2 regions of the Corynebacterium occultum genome follow, and region 2 is predicted to be linked to the other one. Evidence: predicted binding sites of a transcription regulator. Region 2 holds the regulator's gene; the other holds the start of a gene.
What was found. The regulator LexA, encoded in region 2, represses DNA repair genes until DNA is damaged. The targets are predictions, from matches to a motif close to CGAACANNTGTTCG.
Positions count from the first base shown of each region.

Region 1: the regulator LexA is predicted to act here: its motif matches at 2,525-2,538, upstream of COCCU_RS03400 (HNH endonuclease signature motif containing protein).

Region 1 covers NZ_CP046455.1:715,350-719,547, forward strand. Annotated here, with positions in the region: gene secA (preprotein translocase subunit SecA) at 1-1,013, shown strand, start outside; gene COCCU_RS03385 (hypothetical protein) at 1,017-1,403, opposite strand; gene COCCU_RS03390 (HAD family hydrolase) at 1,495-1,905, shown strand; gene COCCU_RS03395 (DUF6912 family protein) at 1,911-2,417, shown strand; gene COCCU_RS03400 (HNH endonuclease signature motif containing protein) at 2,559-3,770, shown strand; gene COCCU_RS03405 (ferredoxin reductase) at 3,859-4,198, shown strand, end outside.
Region 2 covers NZ_CP046455.1:1,792,771-1,796,968, forward strand. Annotated here, with positions in the region: partial or broken gene COCCU_RS08365 (IS3 family transposase) at 1-884, shown strand, start outside; gene nrdR (transcriptional regulator NrdR) at 1,072-1,530, opposite strand; gene COCCU_RS08375 (hypothetical protein) at 1,614-1,976, opposite strand; gene lexA (transcriptional repressor LexA) at 2,333-2,995, shown strand; gene COCCU_RS08385 (DeoR/GlpR family DNA-binding transcription regulator) at 3,261-4,040, shown strand; gene ptsP (phosphoenolpyruvate--protein phosphotransferase) at 4,147-4,198, opposite strand, start outside.

The sequences.
Region 1 (4,198 bases), 1.1 Mb from region 2:
AGCGCAGCCTGGATCCCTTCGAGGATGAGGAGGCCTACCAGGCGGCCTGGGATGAGGAGCTGCCCCGCATCAAGGAGCGCACCGCCGAGCGGGCCGAGAAGGTCCGCGAGGCAGGTGGCCTCTACGTGCTGGGTACTGAGCGTCATGAATCGCGCCGCATCGATAACCAGCTGCGTGGTCGTTCCGGTCGTCAGGGTGATCCGGGTACCACCCGTTTCTACCTCTCGATGCGTGATGAGCTCATGGTCCGCATGGTCGGTCAGTCCATGGAGAACATGATGAACCGCCTCAACGTCCCCGATGATGTCCCGATCGAGGCGAAGATGGTGACCAACTCCATCAGGGGTGCCCAGGCGCAGGTAGAGAACCAGAACTTCGAGATGCGTAAGAACGTCCTGAAGTACGATGAGGTGCTCAATGAGCAGCGCAAGGTCATCTACGCCGAGCGTCGTGAAATCCTCGAAGCCAAGGACCTGGGCGAGAACATCCAGTTCATGATCGATGACACGATCTCCGCCTACATCGACGGTGCCACCGCCACGGGTTATGTGGAGGACTGGGATCTCGATGAACTGTGGAATGCCCTGGATGGTCTCTACGGCCCCACCTTCACCTGGCAGTCGCTTCTCGACGGCACGGAGTACGGCTCTGCAGGCGAACTCAGCGCCGCAGATCTCAAGAAGGCCATCCTGGCGGATGCCCACCGTGAATACGATGAACTCACCACCAATGTCTCCGCCATCGGCGGGGAGCGTCAGATGCGCAATATCGAGCGTCAGATCATCCTCCCGGTGATCGATCAGAAGTGGCGCGAGCACCTCTATGAGATGGACTACCTCAAGGAGGGCATCGGCCTGCGTGCCATGGCTCAGCGCGATCCCCTGGTGGAGTACCAGAAGGAGGGTGGCGACATGTTCAACGCCATGAAGGACGGCATCAAGGAGGAGACCGTCCGCCAGCTCTTCCTGCTGCGCAAGCAGTTCGCGCCGAAGGAAGAGACCGTGGAGGCCTGACCTTCAGATGACACGGAAGGTGCGCAGCCGCCAATGACTGCGTCCCAACCGTGTCAGACTGGCGGTGAAACCGTGCGGCTGGCCCGCCACGGTGGCACTGCCGAAAATTTCCTCGCCACGCAGATGCAGGGAGTCCAACCGGACCGGCCCTCGGGGGCCAGGCAGTGCGCGGCGGGCGGTGACGTGGGCTCTGACGCCCACGTCGAAACGTTTCCGGCTCAGATGCTGTGGCGGACGGATCCCGAAGGCCGTCTCCAGGGCGATCATGGTCAACTGCCTGGCGGTGCCCTGAATCTCCTCCGCCGTGCTGTGCGGCGGCAGGGTTTCCTTCGGGCGAGCTGGAGCGGAATGAAGAATTTTCAGGTGACTGAGACCTGGAAGCGGAACCAACAAAACATCTCCCTGTATTTTCGGACAGGGCAGAGCGACAATGGGCTGGGTATCATTGTGGCACAACAACGCGGTGAATGAAGGAGTAAATGTGCGTGGACTGATTGTGGATTATGCAGGTGTCCTGGACGGCACCGAGGAGGACCAGCGTCGCTGGCGCAACCTCTTCGCGGCCGCCCGGAAAAACGGTGTGGGGACCGCCATCCTCTCCAATGACCCGGGTGGCCCCGCAGCTGAGCCGATCCATGAGTGGGAGCTGCGCGGCATTGTCGACGCCGTCCTGCTCTCCGGGGAGATCGGCGTCGAGAAGCCCGAGACCGAGGCTTTCCAGATCGCGGCGGACTCCATGGAGCTGCCGATGAATGACTGCGTGCTGGTGGATGATTCCATCCTCAACATCCGCGCCGCCGTCGAGGCCGGGCTGGTGGGTGTCTACTACCAGCAGTTCGACCGGGCGATCGTGGAGATCCAGAACCTCTTCGACATCGAAGGAGAGTTCTAGAGCGTATGCGTGTCTACATCCCCGCCACCTTCGCCATGCTCACTGAGCTGAGCGAAAACTCCGTGTTCACCGCCCGCTCCGGCTGGGGTTTCGCGCTGACCCCGGCCCTGGTAGAGTTCTACACCTCCGGTGATGAGGAGGAGATCGCGGACGCCGCCTTCCAGGACGCCGCCGAGGCCTCCCTGCGTCTGCTGGCCATCGGTGATGAGGAGAAATTCCCGCACCGTCGCATCGTGGTCACCGTTGATCTGCCCGATGAGCAGGTGAGCCTGGAGCCGGAGAACGGCGAATCCGTGGTGAAGCTCTCCCCGGCGCAGATCCAGCTGGATCAGGTTGCCGCCCTGCATGTGGATCTGGCCGAGGCTGAGGAGCAGACCAAGGCCGCCATCGCCGTCATCGACGCTTCTGACCTGGGTGACACCGATGCGGAACTGACTGTGGGTGATGCCCAGGACAACCTCATGGCCTGGTATGACCCGAGTGAACTTCCCTTCCTCATCGAATTGCTCTGAGCAGCAGTTATATCTGCTGAATTAGTCTGAATGGGCTCCCGCTTTTGGGGGTCTTTTCGGCTTTGTGGGGGAGGTCCGTGTCCGGGGCCCCTGCTAGCGTTCGATTTCGAACACATGAGCTAGTGGGTCAGGGAGGGAAGCATGATGGCCGAGGAAGCCTTCTTCACGGTCAATGATCAGGGGAGTCCACTCGCCAGGTACGGGCGGGAACAGGTGCAGCGGGAATTCCTGCTCTGGGATCACATCAGTCCGGGGGAGGGGGTTGATGCGGACGCCAGTGCCGCGATCATCGCCTCGGCGCTGGGTATCTCAGCGCATCGCGCCGAAAGGCTGGGTGATGTCGTCGCCTTCCTTCGCCGCCTGCCCAGGTTGCGGGCCCTGCAGCTGGAACTCTTCCATCTGGACATGTACCGCCTGGAGGGGATCTGGCGGGTGCTGCAGGTGGCCAAGGATGAGCTCCTGCCGGAGATCGACGGCCTCCTGGTGGAGCTGCTCACCCCGACCCGGCCCCAGCAGGAGCTGCTGGGTCGGAATGCGATCATGAACCGAATCAAGGCCATGCTCGATGAGCTGGACCCGGAGATATCCACCAGGGAGAAGTCCACCCGGGATTGTCCCGAGGCCACCACCCACCTGCGTCCGGATGGCATCGGGGAGCTCAATGCCACCTATTCGGCGGAGATCGTCTCCGAGATCGACCAGCTGATCCGGAAGAAGGTGGAGGAGACCGGGTTGAACCGGGCGGATGCCCTGCTGGAGCTGATCCGGGGTGTCGGCCAAGTGAGAGTGGTGCTCAATGTCTACACCGCCAAGGATGTGCCTGAGGCGCCGGTTTATGTGCCGGGGGTGGGCTGGCAGGATGCCACCGTCTCCGCGGAGCTGCGGGAGCGTGCCGAGCAGATCCGGGATCTGGATGGGGCGGCGCAGGAGGTGGGCACCGCCTACCAGGCATCCCCGAAGTTACGGGCCTTCCTGATCGGCCGGGACGGTTACTGCCGGTTCCCGGGCTGCACGGTGCCGGCGCAACGCTCCCAGGTGGAACATTGTGCGGACTACGCCAAGGGTGGGGCCACCTCAGCCGCCAACTGCGCCATGTTCTGCCAGCACCACCACAACATGAAGACCGATGGGCGTTTCAGCTATGAACTGCACCCCGAAACCGGGGAAGCCCTCTTCAACTTCCTGGACGGCACCGTGATCTCCACCATGCCACAGGGACCGATCGCCCCGGAGGGCGCGCGCTGGGTGCAGACGGTGGGGCAACGCCGTGAGCAGCGCCGAAAGCGGGCCCGCGAGGAAGCCACGCGCGTGATCGTGGAGGAGCGGAAAACTGAGCCGGAACCACCTTTTTGAAAATGGGGCTTTGCTGTGGACAAAGGAACCTACGTTGCCGTAGGCTACGGTCTCGTAAGGTAAGCGGATTAGGAAAGAACGGTTCTACATGGCATCCACCACCCGCGATGGTCTTGGACGGGCACGTGACGTGCTCCGTCGTTTCACCACGCCATTGCTGCCCGATGACTACACTCAGCTGATCAACCCGCTCTGGTCCACCAGGGAACTGCGCGGCAAGATCGAAGTGGTTGAAACCGCGGCCGATGACACTATCCATCTGGTGATTTCACCGGGCTGGGGTGTTCCGGTCGATTTCGAAGCAGGCCAGTATATTGGTATCGGCGTACAGATAGACGGACGTTACACTTGGCGCAGCTATTCACTGACCAACACCCCCGACACCACGGCGGGACACTTCTCCATCACCGTCCGCGCGGTGGAGCGGG
Region 2 (4,198 bases):
GAAGGCCGTCTTTCCTATTACCTGGATGTGCAGGAAGTTGGGTGTATCCCGGGCATCGTATTACCGCTGGGCTAAGCCTGGGGGCCTGACTCCCACAGCCACAAGGCATGTGAAGCTCAAGGACGAGGTCGCCCAGGAGTTTGAAACCAGTAACCACATGGCTGGCAGGGATCAGCTGACCACGTTGCTCAACCAACGGGGTGTCAAAGTGTCCATTGGGACCGTGGGGGCAATTATGAACGAATTAGGACTGCGTGCCAGGGGCGATGCGTGCCTGGAAGAACACCACGGTCAACGACCCAGCAGCCCGGACTGAGCATATTAAAAATCATATGATCGACAGCCACGGGAAACGAGACTTTATCGCTACCGTGCCTGGGACCAGGCTCGTTGGTGACATCACCTACCTAAAGACTGGCTCAGGGTGGCTATATCTGGCCACTGTGATCGATTTGGCCACGCGAATGGTGGTGGGATGGTCGATGGATTCAAACATGCGCACACCATTGATTACCAATGCGTTGGCCATGGCCCGTGATCATGGGCGTCTTCATCCCGAGGGTGCAATTTTTCACTCGGATAGAGGATCTCAATACACCTCCGGGGAATTTCAGACGTGGTGTGCCGGCAATAAGATCACCCAGTCGATGGGAGTGACCGGGGTGTGCTGGGATAACGCAGTGGCGGAGAATTTCTTCTCTCACCTAAAGACCGAAATGTATCGCCATTATGACTTTAAGAATCACCTGTCAGCCCGGACCGCGGTGATGGACTATATCGAGGGATGGTACAACCGGCGCCGGCCTCACAGTAATAACCAGGGACTGTCGCCGGCGAATGCTTTGGCCTCGTATCAACAGCAGTATGGATTAGCAGCAGCGTAAGAAGAAAAATCAATCAAGCTGTCTCAAAAACTTGACGAGCGCAGTTCGAGACGGCCCGCGAACGTCGACACACAGCAGCCATCGGGATGATGAAAAACTGAGGCTTCACGGCTCCCCACCCAACTTTTCGGCAGTGTCCTCAGGAGTGACCATGAACTCGTGCGCAGCCTCGGGTTAACACTCCGACTCAGGGCTGGGTGCGGGAGCGGCGGCGCATCAGCCGGATCTCAGACTCGAAATCCTCGGCACTCTCGAAAGACTTGTAGACCGAAGCGAAACGAAGGTAGGCAACTTCATCCAGCTCCCGTAGCGGTTCCAGGATGGCTAGGCCGATCTCATTAGCATGCACCTGGGAACTACCGTGCCCGCGGACGGACTCCTCAACCTCCTGTGCCAACCGTTTAAGGGCGTCATCGGAGACATCGCGACCTTGGCAGGCACGACGAACTCCGGTGATGACCTTGTCGCGGCTGAAGGGTTCGGTGACACCATTACGCTTGATCACCAGCAGCACAGCTTTTTCAATGGTGGTGAATCTACCCTTGCAGGAGCTGCACTCCCGGCGACGTCGGATGGCGGAACCCGCCTCAATGACGCGGGAGTCGATCACCCGGGAATGATCGTGGTGACAGAAGGGGCAGTACACGGGAGTTTCAGAACCTCTCTACAAGGACGGCCGGGGCGGAAGCGGTTGGCACGCACCAACTTCATAGCGTACCCCTGTGCAGATCAACCGAGCGAGACCGACCTTTCACTGATCGGCAAGGTCGAAGTCGGCATCGGTTCCTCCAGGCTGGCACCCAACAACAGGCCGAGAACCAGCAATAGTCCGAAAGCCACTCCCGCAAGGTATGCCTGGGCGGCCTCCCCCAGTTGCAGGACCTTGGGGAGCTTGTCCCGGTTTTTGGAAACCTGCTCACCTGGGATTAGTTCTCCTGTTCGATTTTGGCGGGAAAGGCGCCGCACCCCAACCCCGGACGAAAGGTGCGGAACCCCCTCTTTCGGCTCCCACACGGCTGCAGCAGGAACAATTCCCGAGCTGAGGGAAGGGCTCATTTTCGCTGTTTGAACACGGTTAAGGGAGATGCTCATCATCGGATCCTTTCGTTCATGGGAAATCTTAGGCACCCGCCCCACCACTTCACCACAACTTTAGTTCAGGTGTTCGAATACATTTTTCTGTTCGATTTATAACACGCTCTCGAACACTTGTCCAGAATAAGACTCCCCTTTCTCGAACATTCGTGTTAAATTCGAATGCAGATGGGGCAGCGTTCGCCCAGATCAAGGCCAACTGATTCGAACACCCCACCTCGTAGCCACGAGGTACCCCAGCTGAAACGGCCGACCACGGACCATCGCAGGTCCAAACCTAAGGAGCTTTCGACATGGCCCGCGCCAGAGCCAAGGCAACATCTTCGAAGACCGCCGCCAGCGGCAAGAACCCGATGGTGGACCTCTCCGACCGTCAGCGCCGGATCCTTCAGGTGATCCAGGATGCGGTGGTCCTGCGGGGTTACCCGCCGAGCATCCGGGAAATCGGTGATGCCGCCGGCCTGCAGTCCACTTCCTCGGTCGCCTACCAGCTCAAGGAGCTGGAGAAGAAGGGCTACCTGCGCCGTGACCCCAACAAGCCACGTGCGGTGGATGTCCGCCATCTCCCCGGCACCGAAATTCCCAGGAACAACAGATCCGCCAAGGCCACAGCAGACTCTGAGATCCCCGCCAACGCCAGCTCCGCCAGCTACATCCCGGTGGTCGGTTCAATTGCGGCAGGCAACCCGATCCTCGCCGAGCAAAATGTCTCGGACTATTTCCCGTTACCCGTGGAGATCGTCGGCGAAGGTGAGCTCTACATGCTCCAGGTCGTGGGGGAATCCATGCGCGATGCCGGCATCCTTGACGGCGACTGGGTGGTCGTCCGTTCCCAGCCGGTGGCTGAACAAGGGGAGTTCGTGGCAGCCCTCATCGAGGGCGAGGCCACCGTCAAGGAGTTCCACAAGGACTCCACCGGAGTCTGGCTGTTGCCCCACAATGACGCCTTCTCCCCGATCCCCGGCAATGACGCCGAAATCATGGGCAAGGTGGTTTCGGTGATGCGCAAGCTTTAGGGCGACCCCAGCAAGGGGTCGGCAATCCCCTTTCCCACCCCCGGATGGCATCTGAAAATGCCCGCATGAGTCTGCCACCCAAAAATTTTCCAATTAGATATTTAACCAGCTCAGAGATGATTTTTTGTGCCGGGCCCAGGTTTATCCTCACCCCGGAGAGGGGTGCGACGGAGCCAGGTCCCCTGCTACTGCCGGTGAAAGTGGGAGAATCGGAAACTAATGGATCGATTCAAGCCCGTGTGACCTAAAGGACCGAGGAAGTTGGATGTACGCTGAGGAACGCCGTCGCCAGATCGCTTCGTTGACCGCTGTTGAAGGGCGTGTCAACGTCACCGAATTGGCAGAACGCTTCGAAGTAACCGCCGAAACTATCCGTCGTGACCTGGCTGTGCTTGATCGCGAGGGGATCGTCCACCGCGTCCACGGCGGGGCAGTGGCCAGCCAGACTTTCCAGACCACCGAATTCAGCCTGGACACCCGATTCCGTTCCGCTTCCGCAGCAAAGTCTGCGATCGCCCGCACTGCACTGGATCAGCTTCCCGCCGTCGGTGGCAGCATCTTCCTGGATGCCGGCACCTCCGTCACGGCACTGGCCAACCTCATCACCGAACAACCCCGCGCCCGGGAATGGTCGATCGTGACCAATAGCCTGGTCACTGCCCTGAACCTTGCCAACGCAGGCCTGACCGAGGTGCAGCTGCTCGGTGGCAGCGTTCGGGCGATCACGCAAGCCGTGGTGGGTGACACCGCATTGCGCACCTTGGCGCTGATGCGCGGCGATGTCGCCTTCATCGGCACTAATGCCCTGACCCTGGATCATGGTCTCTCCACCGCAGACCCTCAGGAAGCTGCCATCAAGGCAGCCATGGTCACCAATGCCCACAAGGTGGTGGTCCTCTGCGACTCCACGAAGCTGGGCAATGACTACCTGGTCAGCTTCGCCGGCATCAATGACATTGACGTGGTGATCACCGATGAGGGCGCTCCGGAAACCTTCATCGAAGCCCTGCGGGAACGTGAGATTGACGTGATCATCGCTCACTGAGCTGATCCCCGCTTAGTCCGGCGCCCCTGTGGTTGTTCAAGAGCCCCGGGCCAGCCCTGCCTTTCAGGCGGTTAGCCGCGCGGGGCTTCCGCTCGCTGGCCACACATCATCGAGCCCCGGGGACATCAAGCAGATGGGCCGCCACCTCGCGGGCCTGC